Regions from separate parts of the Bacillus sp. 05T21 genome, predicted to be linked through region 4. Evidence: riboswitches for the same ligand, from Rfam matches in the RefSeq annotation. Region 4 holds a riboswitch; each other region holds the start of a gene.

The links. A riboswitch is a leader RNA that binds a small molecule or an ion and turns the genes downstream of it on or off. The one in region 4 is predicted to bind S-adenosylmethionine.
Region 1: another riboswitch for S-adenosylmethionine. It lies ahead of AC1DKZ_RS11365 (ECF-type riboflavin transporter substrate-binding protein); the one in region 4 lies ahead of mmuP (S-methylmethionine permease).
Region 2: another riboswitch for S-adenosylmethionine. It lies ahead of AC1DKZ_RS28835 (methionine ABC transporter ATP-binding protein); the one in region 4 lies ahead of mmuP (S-methylmethionine permease).
Region 3: another riboswitch for S-adenosylmethionine. It lies ahead of AC1DKZ_RS06080 (Na+/H+ antiporter NhaC family protein); the one in region 4 lies ahead of mmuP (S-methylmethionine permease).

Annotation. Positions count from the first base shown of each region.
Region 1 covers NZ_JBFTMD010000004.1:178,267-186,274, reverse strand. The annotation lists gene AC1DKZ_RS11385 (peptidoglycan D,D-transpeptidase FtsI family protein) at 1-1,165, shown strand, start outside; gene lepB (signal peptidase I) at 1,243-1,773, shown strand; gene AC1DKZ_RS11375 (macrolide family glycosyltransferase) at 2,030-3,208, shown strand; gene AC1DKZ_RS11370 (aspartate/glutamate racemase family protein) at 3,258-3,941, opposite strand; SAM riboswitch class I at 4,092-4,207, shown strand; gene AC1DKZ_RS11365 (ECF-type riboflavin transporter substrate-binding protein) at 4,347-4,895, shown strand; gene AC1DKZ_RS11360 (ABC transporter ATP-binding protein) at 4,906-6,606, shown strand; gene AC1DKZ_RS11355 (energy-coupling factor transporter transmembrane component T family protein) at 6,599-7,399, shown strand; gene AC1DKZ_RS11350 (YjcZ family sporulation protein) at 7,535-7,633, shown strand; gene AC1DKZ_RS11345 (sensor histidine kinase) at 7,738-8,008, opposite strand, start outside.
Region 2 covers NZ_JBFTMD010000031.1:16,682-24,689, reverse strand. The annotation lists gene AC1DKZ_RS28855 (CamS family sex pheromone protein) at 1-408, shown strand, start outside; gene AC1DKZ_RS28850 (TSUP family transporter) at 503-1,273, shown strand; gene pruA (L-glutamate gamma-semialdehyde dehydrogenase) at 1,427-2,974, shown strand; gene AC1DKZ_RS28840 (cysteine hydrolase family protein) at 3,288-3,833, opposite strand; SAM riboswitch class I at 4,076-4,180, shown strand; gene AC1DKZ_RS28835 (methionine ABC transporter ATP-binding protein) at 4,307-5,326, shown strand; gene AC1DKZ_RS28830 (methionine ABC transporter permease) at 5,316-5,981, shown strand; gene AC1DKZ_RS28825 (MetQ/NlpA family ABC transporter substrate-binding protein) at 6,003-6,857, shown strand; gene AC1DKZ_RS28820 (HXXEE domain-containing protein) at 7,025-7,507, opposite strand; gene AC1DKZ_RS28815 (DUF3926 domain-containing protein) at 7,571-7,762, opposite strand; gene AC1DKZ_RS28810 (ArsA family ATPase) at 7,755-8,008, opposite strand, start outside.
Region 3 covers NZ_JBFTMD010000002.1:225,620-233,578, reverse strand. The annotation lists gene AC1DKZ_RS06105 (sodium-dependent transporter) at 1-780, shown strand, start outside; gene AC1DKZ_RS06100 (hypothetical protein) at 811-972, opposite strand; gene AC1DKZ_RS06095 (murein hydrolase activator EnvC family protein) at 1,072-2,346, opposite strand; gene gltP (glutamate/aspartate:proton symporter GltP) at 2,838-4,112, shown strand; gene AC1DKZ_RS06085 (ribonuclease FAU-1 family protein) at 4,180-4,698, shown strand; SAM riboswitch class I at 4,819-4,924, shown strand; gene AC1DKZ_RS06080 (Na+/H+ antiporter NhaC family protein) at 5,019-6,335, shown strand; gene AC1DKZ_RS06075 (GNAT family N-acetyltransferase) at 6,404-6,826, opposite strand; gene AC1DKZ_RS06070 (lmo0954 family membrane protein) at 7,137-7,493, shown strand; gene AC1DKZ_RS06065 (PspA/IM30 family protein) at 7,538-7,959, shown strand, end outside.
Region 4 covers NZ_JBFTMD010000017.1:45,873-53,880, reverse strand. The annotation lists gene mmuM (homocysteine S-methyltransferase) at 643-1,620, opposite strand; gene mmuP (S-methylmethionine permease) at 1,595-3,004, opposite strand; SAM riboswitch class I at 3,088-3,195, opposite strand; gene AC1DKZ_RS23360 (RNA-guided endonuclease TnpB family protein) at 3,470-4,582, opposite strand; gene tnpA (IS200/IS605 family transposase) at 4,594-4,992, opposite strand; gene AC1DKZ_RS23350 (ABC transporter ATP-binding protein) at 5,352-6,038, opposite strand; gene AC1DKZ_RS23345 (ABC transporter permease) at 6,050-7,483, opposite strand; gene AC1DKZ_RS23340 (Y-family DNA polymerase) at 7,825-8,008, shown strand, end outside.

The DNA.
Region 1 (8,008 bases), on a different contig from region 4:
AGATATGGAATTACAGAAAAAAGTAGAAGAGAGCATAGAAAAAATATTAAAGGCCTATAAAGGTTCAGAATCGATGTTGGACCGTGCTTTCGTTGTAATGATAAATCCGAAAAATGGTCAAGTATTATCAATGGCAGGGAAAAAATTAGTAGAAAAAGATGGGAAAACAGAAGTTGAAGATTATGCTTTAGGTACGATGACAAGTTCATATGAGCTTGGATCAACTGTTAAAGGTGCGACAATATTGACTGGTTTTGAAACGAAAGCTATAACACCAGGTACTTATTTTTATGATGCGCCTATGAAGTTTAAAGGAACTAAGGAGAAGAAGTCTTGGAAAGAGTTTGGAAATATAGACGATTTAAGAGCGTTACAAGTTTCTTCAAACGTTTATATGTTTAATACAGCATTAAAAATTGCAGGTGTGGATTATGTGAAAAATAGCTCATTAAATATTAAACAGGAATACTTTGATAAAATGAGGTATTATTTCAGGCAATTTGGATTAGGTGTTCCAACAGGTATCGATTTACCGAATGAAACAGCTGGACAAATTGGTAAAAAAGATAACCAGCCAGGTTTCTTATTAGACTACTCAATTGGCCAGTATGACACGTATACACCGCTTCAGCTTGTACAGTATATTTCAACAATCGCAAACGGTGGATATCGAATGAAGCCACAAATTGTTCAAGAGGTTAGAGAGCAAACCGCGCAAAAAGATGAGATTGGTAAAGTGGTGCATTCAGTAGAACCAATCGTTTTAAATAAAATAGATATGAAAGAGGATTATATAAATCAAGTAAAGGAAGGATTTAGGAGAGTATTCCAAGAAGGTGATGGAACTGGAGTAAGGGCATTCCAAAAAGCACCGTATAAACCAGCGGGAAAAACAGGGACAGCACAGACAGTATACGGTGGAGAAAGTGATATTGGAAGAAATGAAAAAGGTGAGCGAAGAGAATGTTATAATTTAACGTTAGCAGGATATGCGCCATATGACGATCCAGAAGTAGCATTTTCTGTTGTTGTGCCCTGGGTTATAAATGATAAATCAGGTATTAACTCTGATATTGGAAAAGAAGTTTTAGATGCTTATTTTGATTTAAAAAATAAGCGATTAACTGGCGAAGCACCAAAAATAGATGACTCTAAAGAGAATTAAAATATACGAAACGTCTCTAGCAATTATATGAACTAGAGACGTTTTTTACATACGAATAGTTTAGAAATGAGGTATATATGAAGCAATTGATTCTAAAAGATTGGAGAAAAATATGTAGCTATATTTTAATTATAATAGGAATTATTTTTATTAATAAGTTATTTTTATTTTGTATGGTAGAAGGAATTTCGATGCAACCTACTTTGAATGAGAATAATCGCATACTAGTTAATAAGGCTAGCATCTATTTTTCTTCTTTTCATCATGGTGATGTTGTAATAATAAAAAAAGAAGACTCGCCTACATACTACGTGAAGCGAATTATTGGATTACAAGGGGATAACGTACAATTAAGAAACGATGTGTTATATATTAACGGTAAAAAGCGAGATGAGTTGTATATACAGTTAGATATGTCACAAGTATCAAATCGTTTTTCAAACTTTAGAGAAATGAAAGTTCCCTCGCATAAATTATTTGTACTAGGTGATAATCGTAATCATAGTATGGATAGTAGGAATACACTTGGACTGATCAATGAGTCACATGTAATAGGTAAAGTAAAAATGGTATATTATCCATTTGATCAAATAAAATGGTTAAAATAATTCTATTAGATATGCACGTTTTACAAAATAAATCATATATTGATAGCATAGGACAAGCAGAAAAGCTTATCCTAACCTCACAGAACACTCCTTATCACAGTTAGGCATCTACATTTTATGTAGATGCCTTTTTCAATGTCTGATAATTATTTATCAACCTAAAGTAGTAAGTATATTGGGACTATTAAGGGGAGATTGCTTGTAATAATAACAGTACGATTAATAAGAACATTGAATTGTAAGGAGTGAGAAATAAGTGATGAACATTTTAATAGTTAATTTCCCTGCAGAGGGACATGTAAATCCTACATTAAGTTTAGTAAAGGCCTTTACTGAAAGAGGTGATAACGTACACTATATTACAACGGAAAGCTTTAAGGAAAGGCTTGAAGTTTTGGGAGCCATTGTACATACTCATCCGGATTTATTAAAGGAGATTTCTATTGATAATGAAACTTCATATGGATTAAAATCTTTCTTTCATGTACATGTTCAAACTTCTTTATACATATTAGAAATTACGAAACGATTATGTAAAAGCATTAATTTTGATTTCGTAGTTTATGATATATTTGGTGCTGGAGAGTTAGTAAAGGAATATTTACAAGTTCCAGGCATAGTTTCCTCTCCTATATTTTTAATTCCACCAGTATTATTGGAAACCTTGCCTTTTCATCCAAATGCAGAAATACAATTCCAACCCGATGAACTCTCTGAAAAGTTACTGTATCAAATGGAACATGAATTTGGAGTAAAGCCCAAAAATAATCTTCAATTTATGCATAATAAGGGAGATATTAGTCTCGTGTATACAAGTCGTTATTTTCAACCTAATAGCGATTCGTTCGGAGAAAACAATGTTTTTATTGGACCGAGTATTATAAAGCGCAAAACAAATGTAAAGTTTCCACTTGAATTGCTTTCAAAAAAGAAAGTTATTTATATTTCAATGGGAACACTTCTCGAAGGGCTCGAACCATTTTTTAATACTTGTATTGATGCTTTTTCAAATTTCGAAGGGATTGTAGTAATGGCGATTGGTGATAGAAATGATATTTCAAAAATTAAGCAAGCGCCAGACAATTTTATTATAACCCCTTACGTACCTCAATCAGAAATATTAAGTGAAGCAGATGTTTTTATTACACATGGTGGAATGAATAGTGTGCACGATGCAATCCATTATAATATCCCATTTGTGATAATACCGCATGATAAAGATCAACCTATGATAGCGCAAAGATTAACTGAGCTTGAGGCAGCACATAGATTATTGAAAGAGCATGTTAATGTGCAAACTTTAAAAAAGGCGGTAACAGACGTTCTTTCAAATGAAAAGTATAAACATGGCATTCGAAAACTGAATGAAAGTTTTTTAGGGTGTGGTGGTTCCAAAAGAGCCATTGCAGTTATTGATGCTCTTTTAAATAAATAGTTCGGACAATATAAAAGCATAGAGGCTCTACCTGTATGCTTTTATATTATTATCCAGCAAATTGTACAGCAGTATTTGCATGTAAATAAGCAGTATCAAAAACAGGAACAGTAAGGTCATTTTGGGAAATAAGCAATGGTATTTCAGTACAGCCTAGTAATATTCCTTCCGCACCATTTTGAATTAATGAATTGGTAATTTGTATTAGTTTTTCTTTTGATGTTTCTGAAATAATTCCTCTACTTAATTCATTTAATATGACGTGATGGATAAAAGTTCTTTCTTCGTCATTTGGGATAATTGTCTCAATGTTATATTTTGCTAGTCGTGATGTATAAAAATCTTGTTCCATCGTTTGTTTCGTTCCTAATAATCCGATCCGTTTTATATTCTGTTCTACCATTTCTTTAGCACTTACATCACCGATATGAAGAAGTGGGATTGATATTGCTTGTTCTACTTCCTCAGCAAATAGATGTACAGTATTAGAACACATAAGTAAACATTCAGCTCCTGAGTTTTCTACCTTTTTTGCTACCGTGACTAATTCATTTTTCACTTCTTCATATTGATGGTTTTGCAATAATGTAGTTACCTCCCCAAAGTCCATGCTATATAAAACAAGCTTCGCATTTTGATCATATTGAGAGAGAGTTAGTGTATTAATATGTTTATAATATAACGATGTTGATTCCCAACTTAGTCCGCCAATTAAGCCAATTACTTTCATCATGCATTCCTCCCGTAACAATTTTGAATTTATTATTTCATAATTCCGATAAGAATACAATGATTTAAATGAACTATTTATCGAAAAATAAAAATAGTAAGAAAAGTATTGAAATTATTTATTGTTAGTGCCATAATACAGATTACAACTACATACTTATCCAGAGAGGTAGAGGGAACGGCCCTATGAAACCTCAGCAACCCCTATGTAATTACATAGGAAGGTGCTAATTCCGCAGAGGACACTATGTGTCTTTTGAAAGATAAGGGGATTCTTGTACGTGAAAGAAAATGACCTCTTATTTAAGAGGTCATTTTTTGTTGTATAGAAAGGAAGTGTCGATGCATAATTCATTTTCAAAATAAATATAGAGTATTAAAAGTTGAATAATACGAGAGGGGAATTGTAATGAACAAATTAACGACAAAGCTAGTAGTAGCTATTGGAATTGGAGCAGCTTTATACGGGGTATTAGGGCTTTGGGGATTTTCTATCGCACCGAATACATTTATTAAACCCGCATTGGCTATTTTAACAGTTTTTGGAGCGTTATTTGGCCCAGTAGCAGGACTTTTAATAGGACTCATCGGTCATACCGTTACAGATACGATCGCTGGATGGGGTATTTGGTGGGGATGGGTTATTAGTTCAGGTATTATTGGTTTAGCAATGGGACTCATACAAAAAAGAGTTGGTTTTAGTGTAAAACATGGAACGTATAATAACCGTGATATTTCTTATTTTGCAATTGCAGGGTTAATTGGTATTGTCATAGCTATTATATTTGCTGGAGCATTCGATATTATTGTGATGGGAGAACCGTTTGACAAAATAGTTATACAAGTACTAGGCGCAACAATTGCAGACGTTATCGTATTTTTAGTTCTTGGCTTACCAATCACGATCGGTCTAGCGAAATCAAATAAGAAACATACACATTTAAAAATTGAAAAGTAGGGATGAATACATGCAACCAATTATTTCTTTTGAACAATTTACCTTTCAATATAGGCATACCACGCAGCCTACTTTAAAAGATATTACATTTCAAATATATCCTGGGGAAAAGGTACTTATCGCTGGACGAAGTGGTTCAGGTAAGTCAACATTAGCTCATTGTATAAATGGGCTAATCCCATTTTCTTACGAAGGGATAAGTACCGGTAACATTTTAATAGCTGGAAAGGATCCGAGAAAAGGTAGTGTTTTTGAACAGAGTAAACACGTAGGGACAATATTACAAGATCAAGATGCACAATTTATAGGCCTTACTGTCGAAGAGGATGTAGCATTTGCATTAGAAAACGATTGTGTAAATCAAATAGAAATGAGAAAGATTGTTACGGATTCTTTAAAAAAGGTAAGCATGCAGGACTTTCATACACAAAGTCCACATGAATTATCAGGAGGTCAAAAACAGACAGTCTCTCTTGCAGGTCTGCTAACGACAAATGCAGATATATTATTATTTGATGAACCGTTAGCTAATTTGGATCCTGCATGTAGTTTGAATACAATAGAACTCATTAAAAATATACATGAGAAATATAATAAAACAATTGTAATTATTGAACATCGAATAGAAGAAATATTAAACCTTGATTTAGATAAAATTATTTTAATAGATGAGGGAGAAGTTATTGCCGTTGGTTCACCGGATAGTATTTTAAATTCTAATATATTACCAAATATTGGACTAAGAGAACCTATTTATATAGAGGCGCTAAAGAAATTAAATTTTGATAGTAATAATGTTAGGGTATTTCCAATTGAAAATCTTCGTAATGCAGGCGTTCATAGCCTATTAAAGAACTGGATGCATAAGCAAGTTTCATCAAAAAACAAATATATTAAAAAAGCTTTATGCAAGATAGAAAATTTATCATTTACGTACAATAACAAACATACAGCCTTAGAAGATATCAACCTTTCAATAGGAGAGGGAGAAATAGTAGCGTTATTGGGTCATAATGGAGCAGGAAAATCGACATTAGCTCATACTCTTATAGGAATAAATAAAACAGAGAATGGGAGAATAACATTCGATGGAGAAAATATAAATTGTTGGTCTATTCGTAAACGCGGGGAAGTTATTTCTTATGTTATGCAAAACCCAAATCAAATGATTACACAGCCTACTGTTTTAGAAGAGGTTTCATATTCATTACAATTAAAAAAGGTTTCTAAAGATGAGATTGAGACAAGAGTCGAAAAAGCTTTAAGAATTTGTGGATTATATCCATTTCGTAACTGGCCAATTCAGGCATTAAGCTATGGACAAAAAAAGAGGCTTACTATTGCATCTGTACTTATAACAAACCCAAAACTTATTGTATTAGATGAGCCAACAGCTGGACAAGATTATTACCATTACAAACAGTTTATGTCGTTTATTAGAAAACTGGCTAAAAGGGGCATATCCTTTATTATTATCACACACGATATGAATCTTGCTTTAGAATATGCAGATCGAGCGGTAGTTCTGCATGAAGGGAAAATTATTGCGGACAATACTGTATCTGCTGTTTTAGGGGATCGAGGAACGTTACAAAGAGCTAATCTACGGGAGATTTCATTAATAAAACTAGCTAAATTAAGCGGAATTCCAACTCCAGAAACATTTGTGAAACTTTATATTGAAGCTAATAGGAGGGAGGAATATGCATAATACGTATTTTTATCGTATGGATGGTGCAATTAAATTATCTTTATTTATATTTTGTATGACACTTACTTTTTTATTTTTTGATTTTCGTATATTGCTAATTTTATTTATTGTTGGATGTATCGGCCTCTTAATTGCAAAAATTCAATTGCGTAAAATTATAGTTATTTTCAGCGTTATATTTACATTTAGTTTATTAAATTCCGTTATGATTCTTTTCATTACGCCCATCCATGGATCGGAATTAACGGGATCGTATACCTCTTTTTTTTATATAGGTTATGCAACAATTACATATGAAACTTTATTTTATGCAGCTACACTTTCATTGAAATATTTTACGTTATTACCATTTACACTTCTTTTTATTTATACAACTCATCCAAGTGAATTTGTGAGCAGCTTAAATAAATTTGCTGTTCCTTATAAAATTACATATGCAATAAATATTGCACTGCGTTATATACCAAACATTCAATCTGAATATATAATCATTAGACACGCGCAGGAAGCAAGAGGCGTACCTTTTGAAAAAGGAGAAGCGAGCTTGTGGATTCGTATGAAAAACCGTGTTTTAATTTTTTGGCCACTTATTATTCATTCATTAGAAAGGATTGATACTGTTTCAAATGCAATGGATTTAAGAGGTTTTGGAAAAAATGATAAACGAACGTGGTACTATGCAAAAGACGCACAAAAGGAGGATTACATCACACTTTTTGTTGGTATTATCATTTTGATTATTGCAGTTTACTTAAAGCTGAATGTATTCCAAAGCTTCTGGTACCCATTTTAAAGCACTCTCAATAGAGTGCTTTTACTAATTTTTATGAAGACATGCTCAAAAAAGGGAGATATACATATTGTATAATACGAACCAGTTAAAATGATCAACTACCTATTAGTTTTCAAACCAAAAGGAGGAGAAAATATGAGTTTCGGCGGTTCTTGTGGTTTTGGTGGAGGTTTCGCTTTATTAGTTGTGTTATTTATTTTATTAATTATTGTTGGATGTAGCTGTTGGAGCTAAGGGTACTAATTTCTAATTAGTCTCTTCTAAATGTAAACTTAAAAAAACATAGCAGATACTTTTTGTATCGAAATAAATGAAAAAGGAGCTTAATAGCTCCTTTTTCATTTATTATACGAAATCTCCTCATTATTGCATTTAGGTAAAGTGATAGTTAAGGTAGTTCCTTTATTTATAACACTTTGGATTTTCAATGTGCCTCGCATCGTTTCGATAATTTTTACAGCAACCATTGTTCCTAAGCCAGTACCTTTCGTTTTTGTACTAAAATATGGTTCGCCAAATCGATTAATTTGCTCTTGAGACATTCCAACTCCACTATCTTGAATCCGTATTATGACTTTATTATTACTAACAGTTGCAGAAATAATTAGA
Region 2 (8,008 bases), on a different contig from region 4:
AAGGTAGAAAAAGGCAGTGAAACGGTTGAGGATTGGAAGCCGATCAATGAGAAATACTATTTATTCCCGTCTGAACAAGCGAAATCGGATAATAAACGTGAAGATCTTGCGAGGGTGTCAAACTTTAAAGCAAAATTAAGTGAGTATTTCCAAGGAGATTATACAGCTGTTATCGGTACTGGAATGTATAGAGATGATGAATTAAGAGAAATGAAGCTCGATATTCCTGTCCAATTCAATGGGAAAGCTGAAGTGATTGGTTTTACACAATATGTAGCTGGACTTGTTATGGAATACTTCCCGAATTATATGAAAGTACAAGTAACAATTAAATCTGTAGAACGCCCAGAAGCAATTATTATACGTGAAGCGAAGCAAGATGAACCGTTTGTGAAAATTTTAGATTAAAGATGAGAGCTGTTCCATAAAGGAACAGCTCTTTTTCTTGAAAAATTTTGTTATAATTTTAAATGTTACAAATAAAGGGGTAAGGGGCAAATTCATGGAAGAACTAAGCTTTCAAGTCATTATTTTATTAATTGCATTCGGATTTTTAGCTGCTTTTATTGATTCGGTTGTTGGAGGGGGAGGGTTAATTTCGCTTCCTGCACTTATGTTTGTTGGTTTATCACCAGCTTCGGCAATCGCAACGAATAAATTAGCTGCAACGATGGGGACGCTTACGAGCACAATTTATTTTATTCGATCAGGTAAGGTGAATTTTCGGATTGTAGGAAAGTTAATCCCGTTAACTATTATTGGAGCAGTCGCAGGGGCTTTAGTAGTAAAGTTTATTCCGCCTGATATTTTGCGTCCACTAGTGCTCGTAATGTTGGTTTTTATTGCCATTTATATTATTGCGAAAAAAGATTGGGGAAGTGCATCTACCTATAAAAAGATGACAAAAGGAAAAACATTAATGTTTTTCTTTGTTATTTTAATGATAGGATTTTATGATGGATTTTTTGGACCAGGGACAGGATCCTTTTTAATTTTTGCATTTTTATTAATTGGTTTGGATTTTATTCAAGCGGCAGCATCTGGAAAACTTTTGAACTTCGTTAGTAATATCGTATCTTTAATTACTTTTTTATTTTTAGATGTGATTCATTTTGAATACGGTATAATTATGGGCTTATCAATGATTTTAGGTGCTTATTTTGGATCGAAGTTTGCGGTTCAAAAAGGTGTTGGATATGTAAGGACTTTATTTTTATTAGTTACTATTTTATTAATCGGGAAAAATGTTTTGGAATATACTCATATTTTGTAGATTCATACGTATGTATGAATCTCTTTTTTTTATTATATTTTAAAAATTTATTAATTTTTAAAATATAAGTCTAGGAATATTTGAATAAATCTAAATTATCGTGTAGAATAATGTTGTAAAATGTAAACGTTTTTCTAAGGGGAGGCTAAAAAGATGGTAGTAGCATACAAACATGAGCCATTTACAGATTTTTCAGTAGAGGCTAACAAATTAGCGTTTGAAGAGGGTTTAAAGAAAGTAGAATCTTATCTTGGACAAGACTATCCATTAATTATCGGGGGAGAAAAAATCACTACAGAAGACAAAATTGTTTCTGTAAACCCTGCAAATAAAGAGGAACTTGTTGGTCGTGTTTCAAAAGCAAACCGTGAATTAGCTGAAAAAGCAATGCAAGTAGCGGATGCAACATTCCAAACTTGGAGAAAGTCAAAACCAGAAATGCGTGCAGATATTTTATTCCGTGCTGCAGCAATCGTTCGTCGTAGAAAACATGAGTTCTCTGCTATTCTTGTAAAAGAAGCAGGTAAACCATGGAATGAGGCAGATGCTGATACAGCAGAAGCAATCGACTTTATGGAATATTATGCTCGTCAAATGTTGAAATTAAAAGACGGTATTCCAGTAGAAAGCCGTCCAATTGAATATAATCGTTTCTCTTACATTCCATTAGGAGTAGGTGTTATTATTTCTCCTTGGAACTTCCCATTCGCAATTATGGCAGGTATGACAACAGCTGCTGTAGTTTCTGGTAACACAGTATTACTAAAACCAGCTAGTACAACTCCTGTAGTAGCAGCGAAATTTATGGAAGTATTAGAAGAAGCTGGTTTACCAGCTGGCGTAGTAAACTTCGTTCCAGGTAATGGCTCTGAAGTTGGTGACTACTTAGTAGATCACCCTCGTACACGTTTCGTTAGCTTTACTGGATCTCGCGATGTAGGTATTCGTATTTACGAACGTGCAGCAAAAGTAAACCCGGGACAAATTTGGTTAAAACGTGTTATCGCTGAAATGGGCGGTAAAGATACAATCGTTGTTGATAAAGAGGCAGATCTTGAATTAGCAGCTAAATCTATAGTTGCATCAGCATTCGGATTCTCAGGACAAAAATGTTCTGCATGTTCTCGTGCAGTAATCCATGAAGATGTATACGATCATGTATTAAATCGTGCTGTTGAATTAACAAAAGAATTAACAGTAGGTAACCCAGATGCAAAAGATATTAACATGGGACCTGTTAATGACCAAGCTGCATTCGATAAAGTAATGAGCTATGTTGCAATTGGTAAAGAAGAAGGTAAAATCGTATCAGGTGGCGAAGGAGACGATTCTAAAGGCTGGTTCATCCAACCAACAATCGTTGCTGACGTTGCAGAAGATGCTCGCTTAATGAAAGAAGAAATCTTCGGACCAGTAGTAGCATTCTGTAAAGCAAAAGACTTTGATCATGCACTTGCAATTGCAAACAATACAGAATACGGTTTAACAGGAGCAGTTGTTACTAACAACCGTGACCATATTGAAAAAGCACGTGAAGACTTCCACGTTGGTAACTTATACTTCAACCGTGGATGTACTGGTGCAATCGTAGGTTACCAACCATTCGGTGGCTTTAACATGTCTGGTACAGACTCTAAAGCTGGTGGTCCTGACTACTTAGCACTTCACATGCAAGCAAAAACTACTTCTGAAACTTTATAAGAAATAGTAGAAGAGATCTTCACAGTCTGTGAAGATCTCTTCTTTTTGAGAAACTCTCTATAATAGGAGTTAGTTAATTTGAATCGAAAGGTATTACCATATATTACTATTTGGTGGTTAGAACTAGCTAAACCCTATTAATATCGGGATAAACATGTAAATAGAAACAAAACAACGAGAAAAATTGACTTATTAGTCATATTTTTTAGTATTCATTTTGAGGATTTCCTGTATAATACAATTTGAAAGAAAATCTATGGTTAGACAAGAGAACACTCCTTTCGGCTTTGCTAACTGAAAGGAGTGTTTTTTTTTAGGTCGCTAAAAACTCTTCTGTACTCATTATATTTGCGTATACTCCATTTAAACTCGCCAAAATTGTATTATGAATATAAACAGCTGGTATAGTAGCATTCTTAAATGAAAGATCTTTTGTAGCACAAGCATCGTGTATTACGGTACAGTGAAGGCCAAAATCAAAAGCAGCTCTTACTGTAGCATCAATACACATATGGGTCATCATCCCGCATATTACGACGTGCTCAATTCCTGAACGTTGTAATTGTTCTAGAAGATCAGTTTCTCGGAAGCTATTTGGATAATGTTTAAGGATAACGGTTTCCTCTCTAAGTGGACGGACATTTTCGTGAATATGGACACCTTCTGTATTGGGTAGGAAAAAGGTAGCGCTATCTTTTATAGCTACATGTTGGATATGAAAAATAGGTTCGTTTCTTATTCTAAAATGTTGTAGTAGCTGACTAGCATATTCACTTGCTTCTACTGGATTACGTAATTCCATCATTCCGCTTGGAAAATAATCATTTTGAATGTCGACGAGCAAAAGAGCTGTTTTCATATATCTATCTTCCTCCGATTTCATATTCAAATAATGTTATTCAATGAGTAGAGAAGATTCTCCTTTTTAAAAGTATGAGTGAGAAGGATTTTACATAACTTTAAAAATCACTATTGTATTGTTACTTCTTATTTAAAAATTTAAATAGAGAAATAATTAATGTTTTTTCTAAAAATTGTATTGACTCTCATTATTCTGAGTTCTATAATAAGACTTAATTAAACGACAATTAAATCGATACACTCTTATCCAGAGAGGTGGAGGGACTGGCCCTACGATACCTCAGCAACGGATTTTTTAATACCGTGCTAACTCCAGCAAGCCTATAAAGGCTTGGAAGATGAGAAGATGTGAATGAGTACATATAAAAGTGCTCTCCTTCTTATCTTTTATTACTGATAAGAAGGAGAGCACTTTTTATTTTACCTCGAAAGCTCTACTTCAAGTTTTTACAGCATATAGGAGGGAAGAAAATGATTTCTTTTAACAATGTAAGTAAAGTATATGAATCAGGTGGGCAATCTGTTCATGCGGTTGAGGATGTAACGCTGTCAGTTGAAAAGGGCGAAATTTTTGGCATTATCGGATTTAGTGGTGCTGGAAAGAGTACGTTATTACGTTTAGTAAATATGTTAGAAAGACCAACTGCAGGAACAATTTCAATAGATGATAAAGATATTACATCATTATCGGCGAAAGAATTACGGAAACTAAGACAAAGAATTGGGATGATTTTCCAAAGTTTTAATCTATTTAATTCAAGAACGGTGTTTGGGAACATTGCTTATCCATTAAGGTTAGCGAAATTGCCGAAGAATGAGATAAAAGAAAGAGTGAATGAACTACTAAAATTTGTTGGTTTAGAAGATAAAGCGAACTATTATCCAGAACAGTTATCAGGTGGGCAAAAGCAGCGTGTTGGGATTGCAAGAGCACTTGCGACATCACCGGATATTCTCATATGTGATGAGGCAACATCAGCTTTAGATCCGGAAACAACGACAGAAATCTTAAATTTATTAAAGAAGGTAAATAGAGAGTACAATTTAACGATTCTACTTATTACACATGAAATGCACGTTGTGAAAGAGATTTGTCACCGTGTAGCCGTTATGGAAAAAGGAAAAGTAATTGAAGAAGGAAAACTGTTTGACGTTTTCACACAACCAAAAACAAAGACCACTCAAAATTTTGTACGCTCTGTTATTAATGATCACTTACCAGAAAGTGTTCTAGCGAAAATTCAAAACGGAGGTCAGATTTATCGCCTGACTTTTACTGGGGAAGAGACAGGGCAGCCTGTACTATCATATATTGCGAAAAACTATAACGTCGATGTAAATGTTCTTTATGGAAATATTATTGAACTCCAAAATGTGCTATTTGGAAATCTTCTTGTAGAGCTACAAGGTGAACAGAAAGAAATTCAAAAAGCATTACAACATCTAAGACTGCAAGTGCAGCTGAAGGAGGTAGAAGCTCATGCGAGTTGATTGGAGTATATTTTGGCCTCGCATATTAGATGCGACGGGGGATACCCTTTTAATGGTAATTGTAACCCTTATATTCGCTACAATTCTTGGTATACCTCTAGGTTTACTATTGTATGTAACGAGAAAAGGAAATTTTTTAGAAAATAAATGGGTCTTTTCTATTCTTAATATCATAATTAATACAATTCGTCCGGTTCCATTCATTATCTTTTTAGTAGCTTTAAGCCCACTAACAAGAAGTGTTATTGGAACGACGATTGGAACGGCTGCAGCAATCTTCCCAATGACGTTAGTTGCATCAATTGGTATTGCTAGAATGGTTGAAACAAATCTTGTTTCCGTTCCGAAAGGGGTAATTGAAGCAGCACAAGCAATGGGCGCTTCACCACTTAGAATTGTTTTTGAAATCCTCGTACCAGAAGCTTTAGCACCATTGATCTTAGGTGTCACGTTTATGACGGTTGGTTTAATTGAATTTTCTGCAGTTGCTGGGCTTGTCGGTGGTGGCGGTCTTGGTGACTTAGCAATGACATATGGTTATCAACGCTTTGATACGTCAGTTATGTTTGTAACGGTCGTTTTACTTATTATTCTTGTACAGGTAGCTCAAAATTTAGGGAACTACTTTGCGAAAGTTTTTTTACGCAGATCATAAAAAGGAAGAGGGGAAAAGAAAATGAAGAAAATTTTAGCATTTGCATTATCAGCGATCGTAGGAATTACAGCGTTAAGCGGCTGCTCAGGTGGAGACACAGGTGCAGGAGCGAAAGAGAAAGTAGTTCGCGTCGGTGTAACTGGAACAGATGGAGACGTTTGGGAAATTTTAAAGAAAAAAGCTGAAAAAGAAGGGATTAAAATTAAACTGGTTGAGTTCTCTGATTACACAACACCCAACAAAGCGTTAGCTGATGGAGATATTGAACTAAACTCATTCCAGCACATCGCTTTCTTAGAGCAATTTAAAAAGGAGCATAAGTTAGATATTACAGCTGTTGGTACAACGCAAATTGCACCGATGGGCTTATACTCTGAAAAATATAAGAAAGCAAATGAAATCCCAGATGGTTCGGAAATTGCTATTCCGAATGATCCAACGAACCAAGCACGTGCATTAAAACTTCTTGATGCAGCTGGATTATTAAAGCTTAAGAAAGATTTTGGTCTATTTGGGGATCCAAGCGGTATCGCTGAAAATCCGAAGAAGTTAAAAATCACACCGGTTATCGCACAGCAAACACCTCGTGTATTAAAAGATGTAGCAGCTTCAGTTATTAATAACGGTGTTGCTGGTCAAGCTGGATTAGATCCAGCGAAGGATCCTATTTTCTTAGAAGATCCAAAGAATGAAAATGCAAAGGCCTATATTAATATTTTCGCAGCTCGTACGAAAGACAAAGATGATCCAACGCTGAAAAAAGTAATTGAATTGTATCATTCAAAAGAAGTAACAGATGCAATTAAGAAAGAAACGAATGATGGTTCAATTTCAGTAGATCTTTCACTTGATGAGCTTGCAAAAATCGCAAAATAATATTGAGTTTAACGGACTAGCAGTAGGAACCCCTCCGCTGTTAGCTCGTTCAACATATAATCTACTTAACAAACAAAACCCTAATTCTGTACCTTCCAATTTTGTATAACATAGAATCCAATGTTTGTTAAGTAGAGTGATGGACCAGGAGTTTTCCTGGTCTTTTTTTAATTAAAGCAGCTGGCTAATAATAAGGAAATCCAAATTATGATTGGGTAAGAGATTAAACTAAAAATGAGTGTACTTGCTAATTTCTTTTTAGGGATTAATAGTTTCTTTGATGAAAATAAGAAAAGAGAAAATAGGATAATGATAGATGCTGAGATTACTCCTGGATTATAAGAACGATAAATGAAATACAAGATAATATGTTGAACGGTGTTAAAGAAGATACAGCCCTGTATAAAAATGATCAAGTAAATAGAAGATATGATGCTTAATTGATATAGAATGACTATGAGTAAGACGAAGGTTGTTAATATGGAAATTGCAATGAAAAATTGTTTGTTAGTTATAAAATGGATCGAAAATCGATTAGCGATATATTGTGGCATTTGGAAAGCTTCTTCAAGGTTATGAAAAAAGAATAGAAGGGGGATTAGCCAGATTATATTAGTGGTGAAATGTCTTGTTGAAGATGTGTTTATCAACTTATATCAGCTCCAATAAAGGGATAGAAAGCCTATAAGAAAAGGCTTTCTACAAGGGTATAGTTATTCAATTATGATGCTTTTTAAATTACTCTCAGGTTGCGGTTGTTCTTCAGCATAAGAGGAGAGCTCCTCTTGCAAAATATTTAGTGCGTGCTTAGCTGATTGCTGAATCGGATTCGGTAGCTCTTCTAATATACGCATACCGATTTTTATTTTTGTACGAATTACCTTTCTTAGTAATTCATCATGCATGTACTACACCTCCAAACCGAATGTTTAGTACATCATCTTCAAACTTAGCTCCTTGAATAGAAAGGTGTGTTAATGTTTTTGGTAAGGTGATATTTCGCTTCATAGAGCCGGCTCGAATAATAAGTTCATCACCTTTTTGATTTAATGAAAGTTCACTTTTGTTTGAGAAGGGAATGGACAGAACGAAAATATACTCATCGCCATCTTTTTTTACATATTGTGTGCGGCCATTAAATTTCACTTCAG
Region 3 (7,959 bases), on a different contig from region 4:
GATGGTGCTATGGCTGGGGTAGAGTTCTTCTTAAAACCAGATTTTTCAAAGCTTACAGCAGATACGATTTTATATGCGATGGGACAATCTTTCTTCTCACTAACGGTAGGTGCCTCGGTAATGGTAACGTATAGTTCGTATTTAAAGAAAGAAGAGCATTTAGCTAAATCAGCAACATCTATTGTAAGTTTAACTGTATTTATTACAGTACTTGCAGGATTAGCGATTTTTCCGGCGATTTTCGCATTAGGAGTTAAACCGACAGAAGGACCAGGGCTACTGTTTATCGTTCTTCCTGCTGTCTTTGCAAAAATCCCATTTGGACAATTTTTCTTCATTATGTTTTTAGTGTTATTCTTCTTTGCGACTTTAACATCTGCGATTTCAATGCTTGAAATTGTAGTAGCATCTGTTGCGAAAGATAATGAGAAGAAGCGTCCGTCAGCTTCGTTATTAATTGGTATTCTTATTTTTGCAGTTGGAATTCCATCAGCGTTATCGTTTGGAATTATGAGTGATGTAAAAATATTTGGTAAGACATTCTTTGATTTCGTCGATTTCTCGGTAAGTAATGTATTACTGCCACTCGGAGTACTAGCCATTTCGCTATTCGTACCAAATAAAATGAGTAAAGAGTTATTAATGAAAGAATTAGAAGTTACGGAAACGAAAGGGAAAACATTATTTAACATTTGGTTCTTCTTACTTCGTTATGTTATTCCGGTAACTGTAATTATCGTATTTTTAAATGCGGTAGGCGTATTTAAAATATTTGCATAATAAAAAGACGGAGAAATCTCCGTCTTTTTATTATGTTGTAGAAGTATTTAATAAGCGATTATATGCTTTATAAGCTGTGACAACTGCGATAAATGACCCAATTAAAAATAACGCTGAGCCGCCGAATGTAAATAACCGGCCGATGTATGTTTCTCTAGCTTCTTCTATTTCTTCTTGTAATTGTGTATTCATATTTATCACCCCGCAAAATATAGGCATTTAGTTGTAGTTTATGTAAAACGCCTAAAAAGTGTGAAGTAGTAAAAAAAAACTCGGTATGCACCGAGTTTTTTATAATCCGATATAAGGAGACGGGTCAACTGCGTTTGTCTTACCAACATTCCATTCCCCAATATGAAGTTCGAAGTGTAAATGTTGTCCGTAAGATTGACCGGTATTTCCCATAAAGCCAAGTTGATCGCCTTGTTTCACAGTTTGTCCATTGGATACAGAGCGGCTATTCATATGTGCATACACTGTCGTATATGTTTTTCCGTTAACACGGTGAGATAAGTAAACAACGTTTCCGTAACTAGAGGATAATTCTGAACGGATAACAACGCCATCTGCAGCGGCAATAATTGGAACTGTTCCCGAAGCTGCGATATCGATTCCTTTATGGTTATCTAAAGAACGTGCGCCGAATCCAGAAGTTTTTGATCCAGCGGCTGGCTTAATAAATCCACCTTTGTTCGTATCTTGCGGTGTTGGTGCGGATTGTGTGCTTTCTTTAGCATTTGCGGCGGCTTGTTTTTTTGCTTCCTCAGCCTTGCGTGCCTCTTCAGCTTTCCGAGCTTCTTCTGCACGTTTTTCTTCTTCAATTGCTTTTTGAACAGCTTGACGCTGGTTTTCTAAAATACCTTGTGACTCTTCTAATCCTTCAATCTCGGAATCTACTTTTGATACTTTCGTATGTAGATCTTTAATAAGAGTTTGTTGCTGTTGTTGATTACTTTGTAACTCTTGTTGTTTTTGTACTAATTTTTGCTCGGATTCTTTCAATTGTTGCTCTTTTTTCTCAACAGCTTCTTTTTCTGTCGTCACAGCATTCTGATCACTTGTTTGCTTTTTCACAATATCTGTATCGTTATTTAAAATTAAGCTTACAGAATACATATTATCAACAAGATCGGCAATATTTGCAGAACTTGTTATTACTTCTGTAATGATACTCGTACGAGGCTTTTCTTGCATAGATTGTAGTCGTTGTTTAATAACTTCCTGCCGTGTATCTATGTTCGTTTGTAATTGCTCTATATGTTTCTTTTTTTCAGTAATAACTTGCTGTGTGTTGCTAATTTCTTTTTTTGTATCGTTTAATTCAGCTTCGTTTTTATTAATAGAAGTAGTTAATTCGTCGATTTTCTTTTGTAATTCCTGGATTTCTTTTTCTATTTGTTCTTTCTCAGCTGATTTATTTTGTAAGTCATTTTGTTTGCCTTCTAATTCGGATTGAATATTAGATAATTTATTCTCATTCGTTTCAGCGTATACGGGTGAAAGTAACGGGGAAACGAAAATCGTTCCAGCTGCTAAAACACTAAATGCTGCAAATTTCTTTTTCATGGTTGTCTTGCTCCTTTCCCTATGAATGTTATATATCATAAGAAGAAGAGTGTCTATCGTTGTAATCATAATGTAAAGAAAATTTTATAATTTTGCTAAGTTTTGTCGGAATTTAGTATCTTTTCGTAGTGTTTGTCATAAATTTAAAATTCTTGAATGTATAGAAAAAGATATCAATTTCTATATTTTTTTGAAAAACATGGGAAATGATGGAATTTCCTATAATGAAACAGTATTTTAAAAACCTATCAATCACTAGTAAGGAATCGATTTCATGTAAGGTTTTCTGACATGAAGTTTGTTTTTGTCAAGAAAATTATTTGCATTCGTGCAAACTTATTTTGTTGTCAGATTTTAAATTTTGATTTATGATTTTCAACAGGGACAAAATGTAGTGAATTGTCGAATAATATGTAATACTCTTAATTTCAAGTTTTATAGAGATAGAATGAGAGATAGAGTGACACATCGAAGAGGGGGTTACCACAAGTATGAAAAGAATAGGACTTGCATGGCAAATTTTAATAGGACTTGCGCTTGGTATTGCAGTTGGGGCGATTTTCTTTGGCAATCCGGAAGTGGTGAAGTACTTACAACCAATTGGTGATATTTTCATCCGATTAATTAAGATGATTGTTGTACCGATTGTTGTAGCGAGTATTGTTGTTGGGGTTGCTGGTGTTGGCGATGTTAAAAAGTTAGGTCGACTAGGCGGAAAAACAATTATTTACTTTGAAATTATTACAACGATTGCAATTGCTGTCGGTCTATTAATAGCAAACATTTTCCAACCTGGAAAAGGCGTTGATATGGATAAGTTAACAAAAACAGATATTTCTAAATATACACATACGACAGAGCAAGTACAAAGTCATTCGTTCGCAGATACGTTTGTAAATATTGTTCCGACGAACATTATGAAATCATTAGCTGAAGGTGATATGCTTGCTATTATCTTCTTCTCAGTATTATTTGGTTTAGGTGTAGCAGCAGTTGGTGAGCGTGGCAAACCAGTTCTACAATTTTTCCAAGGTGTAGCAGATGCAATGTTTTATGTAACGAACCAAGTTATGAAGTTTGCACCATTTGGTGTATTCGCATTAATTGGTGTTACAGTTTCTACATTCGGATTAGCTTCATTAATTCCATTAGGGAAATTACTCATTGTAGTATATGGGGCAATGATCTTCTTCGTTGTAGTTGTATTAGGACTTACAGCGAAAATCTTTGGAATAAACATTTTCCAATTCTTTAAGATTTTAAAAGACGAGCTGATCTTAGCGTATTCTACAGCAAGTTCAGAAACGGTTTTACCGAAAATTATGGAGAAAATGGAAAAGTTCGGTTGTCCGAAAGCAATTACATCCTTCGTTATTCCAACAGGTTATTCATTTAACTTAGATGGATCAACTTTATATCAAGCAATTGCGGCAATTTTCTTAGCTCAAATGTACGGTATTGAATTATCCATTACACAACAAATTACGTTATTACTTGTATTAATGGTTACATCAAAAGGTATCGCGGGTGTACCGGGCGTATCATTCGTTGTATTATTAGCAACACTTGGTACAGTAGGTATTCCAGCTGAAGGTTTAGCGTTTATTGCAGGTATTGACCGTATTCTTGATATGGCTCGTACAGCAGTTAACGTTGTAGGTAACTCTTTAGCGGCTGTAGTTATGTCTAAGTGGGAAGGTCAATATGACGCTGAAAAAGGACAAGCCTATTTAAAAGAGATATCTGAAAAGGGTCAAGCGGCTTAATTATGATTTGAAAAGCTCTCACATATTATGTGAGAGCTTTTCTATATGTAGAAGAGGAGCGGACGTAATGAAACGTAAATATGGTGACGGTTCTTCGTGGAAGCGACTAATAGAGAAGGACTATAGGGTTAAGCAAGTAGAGGATGGAATGTTAGGAATACTGGACATAAAAAAAGTGAGAGAACCTAGTCATAAAGAATACAATGGTAAACAGCTTTGCATTGCAGGTGATGGGTATACATGGATGCAATATTTTATAAACGGGAAAAACTTTGCAATTACAGCTATGTTAGACAATCAAAAACAATTAGTACAATATTATATCGACGTGACGAAAGAATATAAAATAGACGAGCGTGGTTTACCTTATTTTGATGATTTATATTTAGATGTAGTATTGTTACCGAACGGTGAGATCTATGTACTGGATGAAGACGAGTTAGAGGATGCCTATAAAATTGGTGATGTTACAAAAGAAGAATATGAGTTAGCGTGGAATACAACAAAATGGATTATCGCGACGATAAAAAATAGAAAATTTTATTGGATCTCAATATTGGATAAAGAAATCGAAAAGTTAAAATGATTGATTTATTCATATTTTTGTATAATTACCAAAAAAATCTATACAAAAAATAATTGACTTTTGTTTTGTAAGCGAGTAAAGTTAGGAAAGAAATTATTATTAAAAAATAAATATGAAACCTTCTTATAAAGAGAGGCGGAGGGACTGGCCCTACGATGCCTCGGCAGCGGACTCGATTTCAGAGTGCTGTGCCAAATCCAGCAAGCATGTGCTTGAAAGATGAGAAGAGTGTTTCTTATAGATGTATAAGACCTCTTCTCGTTGGAAGAGGTCTTTTGTTATTCATTAGAAAAGGTTGAAAACTAGGGAGAGATGATACTTTGAAAGAAACGAGAGGAAATGGTTTAGCTTTATTACCACTTGGAGTATTTTTGGCGCTATTTATTGGTTCTGGAATTATTACAGGTGATTTCTATAAATTGCCGATACTCGTAGCAATTTCAATTGCTGTAGGAATTGCTTTAGTGATGAATCGTAAGGAAAGCTTTAATGTGAAAGTAGAACGATTTGCTAAAGGTGCAGGAAATCCTGATATTATGATCATGGTTCTGATTTTTGTACTTGCAGGGGCGTTTTCTGAAACAGCAAAAGGAATGGGCGGAGTTGATTCCACTGTTAACTTAGCGTTATCTATTTTGCCACCAGGATTTATCGTTGCTGGAATTTTTGTTATAGGGGCATTTATTTCATTAGCGATGGGAACTTCAATGGGAACAATTGCAGCACTAGCACCAATTGCTGTAGGGATTAGTGGGCAAACTGATATCTCAATAGCACTTGCGATGGCTACTGTTCTGGGCGGAGCGATGTTTGGTGATAATTTATCATTTATTTCAGATACAACAATTGCTGCTGTTCGTTCACAAGGAACAGAAATGAAAGATAAGTTTAAAACGAACTTTTTAATTGTATTACCAGCCGCTATTATTACAATTGTACTATTAGTAATAATTACTTTAGGAAGTGATACACAAGTTAAAGCCCATAGTTTTGACTGGATAAAGATTTTACCGTATGCAGGAGTACTTATTACAGCACTACTTGGCTGGAATGTACTTATTGTGTTAACTGGTGGAACAATATTATCAGGTGCTATCGGCCTTATAGATGGAAGTTACACGTTAGAGAGTTTCTTTAAAAGTGTAACGACTGGAATGGGCGGTATGATGGAGCTAGTACTACTTGCTATATTAATCGGTGGTATGGTTGAACTTATCCAATATAATGGTGGCATTCAATATTTAATGAATCTTTTAACACGTAATATTCGTTCGAAAAAAGGAGCAGAGTTTGGTATTGCTGGCTTAGTGAGTATGACGAATATGTGTACAGCAAATAATACAATCTCTATCATTTTTACAGGTCCGCTTGCGAAAAATATTGCGGATCAGTATGAAATTGATCCCCGTAAATCAGCGAGTGTACTGGATCTTTTCTCTTGCTGTGTACAGGGGTTAATCCCATATGGTGCTCAAATGTTAACAGCGGCAGGATTTGCTGCGTTATCTCCGGTCGAATTGTTACCATATGCATTTTATCCAATTTTAGTTGGAGTATGTGGAATCATTTCTATATTAATTGGTTTCCCGAGATTTTCTAAAGTGGCGGAAAAAAAAGAGTATCATAAAACTGCATAACATAAAGAGACATTTATTATTAGCAGTTGAAAACGCTCGGAGAACATTCTCTGAGCGTTTTTTATTATTTATAAATCCTTTTTCAAATAGTAGTGTTTATAATCTCTTCCTACGTTATCGAGGATACCATACTCTTTATAACCATATTTTTTATAGAAATCTAATGCTTGAAAGCTTAAAGTGTCAACTTTTATAAAATCACAATTTCTTTCTAAAGCGATTTTTTCTACTTCTAATAACAGTTTAGTTCCATACCCTAATGCACGTACATCTTCATCGATGATAAAAGAGTGAATCTCTAACCAATTCCAACAGACTTCACCTAATATTCCCCCGCATATTTTACCATTTTCATCTTTAAGAAATAAATGAATCTCTAAGTATCTGTCTCTTAAATCAGATGGAAAGTGCTTTAAATTATATTCATAAAGCTTATTGTTTATATAGTTTTTAGCGGCGGTATTGATTTCTTTCGTAATGTGTAAATTCATGATATATCCCCTTTAATTTAAATGTAGCCTTCTGATTTATTTTAACATAATTTTCTTAATAATATATTTATTGCGATTTAATAAACGTTTGTATGTATTGCTAATTTTTTGGACGCGCAAGTTGAGATTTTCATCCGTTATTGAATAAGAATTTTTCTGTATCTATACGCATCGCATACATGTTCGTTTTGCAAAAGGCTGAATTTAACTCAGTCTTAAGTCTGAGTTAAAAACGGTTCTTAAGCTCGTTATGAAAAAATGAAAAAATAGTTAAGATAAGAGTATCAAATCGAAGGGAGGCAAGCACAAGATGAAACAATTTCTAGCGTTTATCGCAGCCGGTATTTTGGCTTTAATTGCTCTTGGTAGTCTTGCTGGTATTGTAGGATTCGCCATTGGAGCAGGAGTTGTGTACTGGAGCTATAAATCATTTGTGCGAGCTAAATCATTCTTTGGAAAGTTAGCTTGGGGTATTGTTGGTTTAATCGGTTTGTCCATTGCACTTTCTCATTCCCCAGCATTAATCGGTATCGCAGCATTAGTAGTTTTATACTACGGATACCGTGAGTGGAAAAAAGGAAAAAATGTAGTTGTTGATTCTGCTCCAGAAAGTGCTAAACCATATAGCAACTTTGAAGATGAGTGGAACAAGTTAATGAAAAACTAATATAAAATAAATCAAATTATAAAGTAGAAGAGAGGAAGATTATAATGAAACAATCTTTATTCGGACGTGTACGCGATGCAATTTTAGCTGATTTTCATAATGTGTTAGATGAGAAAGAAAGAAAAAATCCAATTGCTATGTTAAACCAATATTTACGCGATAGTGAGCGTGAAATAACAAAAATTGAGAAGTTAATTCAGCGTCATAAAACATTAAAATCTAACTTCGCTCGTGAGCTTGAGCAAGCACGTTATTTCGTTAATAAAAGATCAAAGCAAGCTATCATCGCACAAGAAGCAGGCGAATTGCAATTGCATGAACGTGCATTAGAAGAAGTAGCGTATTATGAAGGGCAAGTAACTCGCTTAGAAGAAATGTATGCTGGTGTTGTAGAGCAAATTGATGAGTTAGAGCGCCGTCTTTCAGAAATGAAAAATAAATTAAAAGAAATGAACGCAAAGCGTAT
Region 4 (8,008 bases):
GTTATAAAGTTTTTAAGTTAATGTGGTGATACCCATCAACTTAAGAATGGAAACAAAGTGTACTTTCATTTTGTGGGGTAAAGCATTCCTAAAATAGAAGCATACTCTTAATAATACGCATACCAAATAAACCCTATCGTTTTATTAAAAGTCAAGGAAATAGTAATGAAATCCTATATTTATGCGATTGAATATAATGTCACACATTTTATAAGGTAAAAAGGAAAGGATAGATGCACAGGAGAGTATACCTGTTTACATCTATCCTTTTTTACAACAATATGACCACATTTACTACTACAACAAATTTTCATATAGTTATTGAACTATTTTTTGAATAACTAAATTAACCTCTTCGTTAACTTTAATTACGAATAAATGGTCCCCTTCACCTTCAATTGGATCAACTACATCTTCATTAAAAGATTCAGCGTGTTGTCTACCATATCTATTAAACTAGCGGTTTTTATTTTCCCTGACTCCTTTCCATACCTAAGGTACCCAAAAGTCCACTGGATTCCCGAGGCTACCATCCACATTTGTGTCTCTGAAAAGACATTTTGTGCCACTAGACGTAACTGTAGATTCCTGAACAAGCAAAATCATGAAAATACACACAAAGTTAGATTATCATCCATTACATTACTGTTTTGCTTCGTTCGAATAGAAAAACTCGGAAGAACGCCACTTGTTCGATATCTCCTCAATGTGATAAGGTGTCGTTCTGCAGCATCCACCTATTAAACGTGCACCTGCTTGGTACCATTCTTCAGATTGAATATCCAACGCGTTACATTGTTCATGACCATGCCATGTTTTTGTTTCTGGATTATAAGTTTCACCAGAGTTTGGATAAACAATAATCGGTTTTTTGGTGTTCGCCCTCAACTCTTGGATTGCACCAGTCACAACGGTTACTGGCGCACAATTGATGCCTATCGCTACAATTTGTTCACTTTTCTCAAAAACTCGTGCACACTCCACGAGTTTCATACCTTCACTAATCTCTTTCTCATTTTTTAGCGAAAAGGAAAGCCACGCATATGTTGCTGGAAATTCACGCAATAATGTATCTAATACTTTTGCTTCTTGCAGGGAAGGGATCGTTTCAAATGCCAATAGATCTGCACCTGCTTCGATTAACGCAGACATTCTCGAACGGTGAAAGTCTGCTAATGTTTTATCTGTCACACCATAGTTGCCTACATACTCTGAACCATCTGCAAGGTAAGCCCCGTACGGTCCAACTGATGCAACAACCAATGGTTTAGGCCTATTCGTTTGCGTATTTTCCTTCCAAAAATCATCTCTTGCCCTTCTTGCAAGTAACACCGTTTTCTTAATTAATTCCAAAGCTTCCTGTTCTTGTATTCCACGCGCGGAAAAACCACTAATAGTAGCTTGATAGCTTGCTGTTATGGCACAGTCCGCTCCAGCACGAAAATAGTCCGAATGAACCTGATAGATTAGTTCCGGATTTTCTAGTAACACACGTGCCGACCAAAGGGGATCGTCCAAATTACATCCATGCGCCTCCAATTCAGTAGCTAATGCTCCGTCAAGAAGCATAATGGAATGTTGGGATAAAATAGCATCAATTGGGTTGATTTTGTTCGACATAATCTACGCCCCTCTTTTTTAGATTTTTTGTTAGATAATAACTTCCATAGCAAAATAAAATAAACGGTATGCCGCAATATAAGGCAATTCTCTGTGTTGGATCGAATGCAATTCCAATACACGATGCCAGACAAAGGATAAAAGAAGCAATTGGTACTAATGGATATAGTGGTGTGCGATAAATCAAGTCCTTTTCAGAATTTCCTTCTTTCAAAAATTGTCTGCGAAATAGGAACTGGGAAGCACTAATACTCATCCAAACTATAACTACTGCTAGACCGGAAATGGAAACAAGTACGATATAGACAGTATCTGGTGCCACAATACTTGAGAGCAAAGCCAACGCTCCACCCACCATGCTGAAAATGACGGCGTTGATTGGAACACCTTGCTTCGTCATTTTCCCAAAAATCGGGGATATCGTATTCTTATTAGCAAGCGACCAAAGCATTCTAGAAGAGGCATAAAGGCCTGAGTTTGCCGCAGATAAAATGGCTGTTAAGATAACGAAATTCATTATGTCAGCTGAATATGGCACCCCAATTCGTTCTAGAACTGCAACAAAAGGGCTCTCTAATACCCCTGCATCGGAAATAGGCAATAACGCAGATAAAACAACAATCGTTCCTACAAAAAAGATGATTAATCTCCACAGAGTAGTTCGAATGGCCTTCGGTATCATTTTTTCCGGGTTCGCTGTTTCTCCAGCTGCAATGCCTATTAATTCTGTTCCCGAAAAAGCAAAATTAACCGCAAGCATGGTCATCATAATGGCCGTAGCACCATGAGGAAATAAACCTCCACTTGTAAAATTAGAAAAGAATGGTGCTGCTTTTGAATGAGTCATCGGAAGAAACCCTAGCATTGCCGCTACTCCTAAAACAATAAAAAACACAATAGCTATAACCTTTATCGATGAAAACCAAAATTCGGATTCGGCGAAAAATTTAACAGTCAGGACATTTAATACAAAGATCAAAATGGCAAAAAGAGCACTCCATACCCAAACATTAACCGATGGAAACCATCGCTTCATAAGTAATCCTGCGGCTGTAAATTCAGAACCTAAAGCAACAGTCCAAGTTAACCAATACAACCAGGCTACTGTATACCCTGTACCCGGTCCAATGTATTTAACTGCATAACTATGAAATGCGCCCGTTTCAGGCATATGTACGGAAAGCTCTCCTAAACATAGCATAACTAGATAAACCACTAGCGCACCAATCAGATAGGATAGAATTGTTCCAAACGGGCCAGCTTGTTGAATAGTGTAACCCGAGCTTAAGAATAAGCCAGTTCCAATCACCCCACCAAGTGATAGCATGACTATATGACGTGCTTGTATTTTCCTTTGAAATTCTCGCCCATTTTTGTTCTCCATTTCTACTCTCCTTTAGTTACTATCCAGAAAAAACAAAAACGCACTCTAAAAAAGAGGGCGCTACTGACAAATAAAAACGGAAGCTCTCATCTATCAGGATTATCACCCGCTGGAATTAGCACAGTGTCTACTTAAGCAGACCTGTTGCTGAGGTTTCATAAGGCCAGTCCCTCCACCTCTCTGGATAAGAAATATTTTTTTATAACTTTATCAATCCATTCAATAACTGTCAAGATAATTCTGTTTTTTAAAAAAATTATCTATTATAGAAATACAAAAAATAGAGTATTACTATAACTGCAACCCACTCCTTCTTGGGTATTATGTGAACTACCCGCCACTTAACGTCCTAACGGACTGTTTGAAGTGGGGGCTTCTCGGTTAGTCGTTACTTTTGATAGCTAACGAATTCGTCCTAAGACAGCCGAGCTAACTCCCTTGTTCCAAAGGATATTTTATTGTTATTTATGCTAACGCTAATAGGCGTATTGCTTCATTTTTAATATTGATAGCTGCGTTATAATCTCTATCGAGATTTACACCGCATATGCAAGAATATACTCGTTCAGACAATGGCATATTTTTCACATTTCCACAACTACTACATGTTTTTGTGGAAGGAAACCATTTGTCTATTTTCATAAGTTGTTTTCCTTGTTCGTTTAGTTTATAAGCTAAGAAAGATGTGAACATACCCCACCCATTATCAGCAACACTTTTTCCAAAATGAAGTGCTCGTGACATTCCTTTCATGTTTAGGTCTTCAATAGCTACAACATCAAAATGAGTAGCTAACTCTTTAGACTTATGATGAAGGAAGTTCTTACGTTGGTTCGCTACTTTTTCATGTAACTTAGCTACACGGATACATTGTTTATTCCGACGAATAGAACCTTTGGTTCTTCTAGATAATACTCGTTGTGCCTTTGCTAATCGATCTAACATTTCACGATAGAACTTAGGATAATTGGCTTTCTCATCCTCAGAACTAACGTATAATCCATCCATCGCAAAGTCTAATCCAACAACTGTTTCTACTTCTTTTTGTACAATCTCTTTTTCGTATTCAGTCAAGATGGACACATAGTATTTACCAGTAGGTGTCATAGAAATCGTACATGACTTGATCATATAATCTTGTGGTATCTCTCTATGCTGTTTGATACGTACCATTTTCAGTTTTGGCAATTTGATATAACCATTAAGCAACATAATATTTCCGTTTACTACATTCGTTGTATAAGACTTTCTGTCTTTTTTACTTTTGAATGTTGGGAAGTCATTTTGACCACTAAAGAAATTCTTATAGGCAGTTTGCAAGTGTAGTTGAGCATTTGCCAAAGCTAATGAATCAACTTCTTTTAACCACTCAAATTCTGCTTTATATTTCGCAGGAGTTGGAAGCTTTTGTTTCTTTAGTTGTTCCTTATCATCTTTGTATTTTTCGTACGCTTCTTTCCGTTCAGCTAACATTCTGTTATACACGAAACGTACACAACCGAAGGTTTTACGCATAAGATATGCTTGTTCTTCTGTTGGATACAAACGGAATTTATATGCTTTATTATGCTTTGTCATATCATTTCACCTCACTTTTCACCTTGGTTTTCAATATATTTATTTACTACATCTATTGGCGAACCACCAGTAGTTAGTAAGCAAAAATTTCTTGACCAAAACATCTCTTTCCAAAGTTTCTTTTTCACTTGTGGAAAGTCTCTCTTGATTAGTCGAGAACTTGCACTCTTATAAGCATTGATGAATTTTGTCATTTCTGTATTCGGATGTGCCTTGAACAAAATATGAACATGGTCTACATCATGATTCCACTCTACCAGTGTTATGTTGTAATTCTCGGATAACCTGATAAACATGTCTTTTGCATAATCTGACATATCATCATCAAACACATTTCTTCTGTATTTTACGACCAACACAAGATGATAATATAACAAGAACACTGAATGATTATTGCTATCTAATTTCATTGATATACCAACCTTTGTACTTTATAAGACTGATTATATCAGAGGCAAAATAAAAAGCAAAGCCTTTTGGCTACGCCAAGCCGAAATTCATCTCCCACCTACCGCTGGGCTACGCCCTTCACACGCTTGAGGAAGGAGAATTCTTTCGAGGAATTCGTTAAAACAAAAAGAACTTGTAGGAATCTCTACAAGTTCTTTTTGTTTTCAGGTGAATATACGGGACAAACAAACTATCTTACAGATTCATCATAGAAACTACAGGGGTAATGCTTTGAAAAATATATTATATAACAAATATTAACATCTATAGATTTTAATATTGAAAATTATGTTAATTAGGAACAAAAGTAGCTTTTTTCTTAGCTATTATTAATTTCGTTTACTACTAACTTCTTTTTACTTAAATACACTGCTCGATCCGATTTTTTTGCAACTTCTTGTGAATGCGTAACAACAATTACACATTTATTCTCTCGATGAGCAAGCTCTTGAAACAACTCAATAATCTCTTTTGCTGTTTCTCCATCAAGGTTTCCTGTTGGTTCATCCGCAATAAGTAAATCAACATTGCAAGATAGTGCCCTAGCAATTGCTACACGCTGTTGTTGCCCGCCACTTAGTTGCAAGACGTTTCGTTTCGCTTCTACTTCTGTGAGTCCTACCTTCTCTAATAATTCTAATGCTCTTGCTTTTTTATTCTGTACCTTCACACCTGTAATTTCCATTGCCGTTAGTACATTTTGAAGAGCAGTCATATAGGTAATCAAATTATAGGATTGGAAAATTACGGATACATTTTGATTACGGTATCGATCCAAGCCAATTTTTCGAATATCCTTGCCATTAAACAGTACATAACCATTTTTAGGTATATCTAGACCACAGCCTAAGCTAAGAGTTGTGGTTTTACCAGATCCAGATGGCCCTAAAATCGTGTAGAAATGCCCTTTTTGAAAAGAAAAATTAACATTATCTAGTATCGTTACTTTTTTTCCGTTACTTTCATAGTAATAATCTAAGTTTTTAAATTGTAAAATCGTCTCCATGTCGAGCCTCCTTATTCATCTTTTAAAAGGATTTGTTTTGGATTTAAGCGTAGAATAGATAATGCTGGAAGAAGCGTTGCTAATAAAGCAATAGCTAGTCCAATCCCCCCCATTTTCGCTACATCTTCTCCTGTTACACTTACATCAATTTTATCAATTGGATCTTCTTTTTGGTCTTGTAGCGTACCACCAGGTCCAGACATCATTACAGTACCATTTTGTGGGGTATCTGTTTCTTCGCTTGCTGTAGCAATTTCACTCGAAAGTAAATTATTCCCTATGAATTGAGAAATTTTTGCTCCTGTTGTTATGGATAATCCAAATGCTAAAATAGCAATACATACTACTTCTACTACGAACTGCGCCATCAGTTTCCATTTTTTCTCTCCAATGGACAATAGAATCCCCATTTCCTTACGACGCGCTTTAATCGATAACATAATGATTAATCCTAAGATAATCGCACCTGCAATAGATACCATATAGATAATCATTTGAGAAGTAGAAGCGATATTTTCGATAGGACCAATCATTTGTTTGTACAATGAATCATGTGCATCTAACTTAAAATAATTAAAATCAATATCAGATTTTTTTGCTTCTTTTTTAAATGCATCAATGTATTGTGGGTCGTTCAATAAGTACACAACTTGAATACTACTCATACCTTCATCTACTTCTAATTTTTTTAAAGTAGAGTAAGGCATATATAGTTTATTAGCTGGATTCATCATAGGAGGGGGATTTTGACCCATTGGTTGCTCATTCGTTTCGTAAATACCGATAATTTCAATTTCAAGAGTTTCCTTTTTATCCCCTGATTGAACTTTAACTTTATCTCCTACTTTCAAATTGTTTTGTTCCGCTAATCGTTTTTCCATTAAAGCTACATTCTGATCTTGCATCTTTTCTGTAATCGGTTTTCCATCAACGATTTTATTTTTTCCATTTTTAAAGCTTTCTTGTAATAAAGTCTTGCGAACTCCTTCTATCATAAGAGAAGAATTCATATCTATTTCTGTACCCGAACCTGATCCTCCCGCCGTTGCCACTCTAGCATTTCCTTTTCCTTCTCCTTCTCCTTCTCCTTCTGAAACTCCTACTAATTTAAATCCATCTGCAATTCCGAAATTATGGGTTATATAATTATAGTCTTTTACATGCTTGGACTTCGCTAATTGATCTGTTTCTTTTGTATTGAGCTGCGGCGGATTAGGCGCTTCTCCAGTTTCCCTTGCTTGTTTTCCTAATTTATCAAAATCAAGACCTAAAGTAACATCAGCACCCAGTTTTTTTCTTGCTGCATCAGCTGCTTTTTTTGATGCATTTTGGATTGTGAATCCTGCCAGCACTAAGTTTGTAACAATCAGAAAGACCGCCATCAAAATTAATGATGTTCCTATTCTTTTTTTCATACTGAGAATTGCGCGTTTTATAAAATTCATTTTTCCTAACCTCCTTGATAGTTGTTATTGTATATACGCTATCTGGAGTTTATATGAAGATATTCAGTAGATTATCTAAAGATATTAGGGCTTATCTGGAGTTTATATGTAGTAATTCATTAATATGGGCAAGAAAAACTGGAACACAAATTAAAATACGTAATAAAAAATTTTTAAAAGTTATTAGACAAATACAACCCAACGTTAAATCCACCGACTTTTGGGATATGTAAAAACTGGCTAACTAGAATCAGTTTTATTTTTTTATAAAAAAACCTTTATAACAGAACACACATTCGTATATAATAAGAACAGACGTTCTTATTTAAGGAGGCATAACGGTGTATGACTACTCAATTTTGCCAAATCGAATTGTTTTATGTGTAGATCTTCGCAGCTTTTATGCAAGCGTGTCCTGTATCAAGATGGGCTTAGACCCACTGCATACTAAATTAGCTGTAGTAGGAGATGTTAACAGGAGTGGCTCCATTGTTTTGGCTGCAACACCACCATTAAAGGCATTAG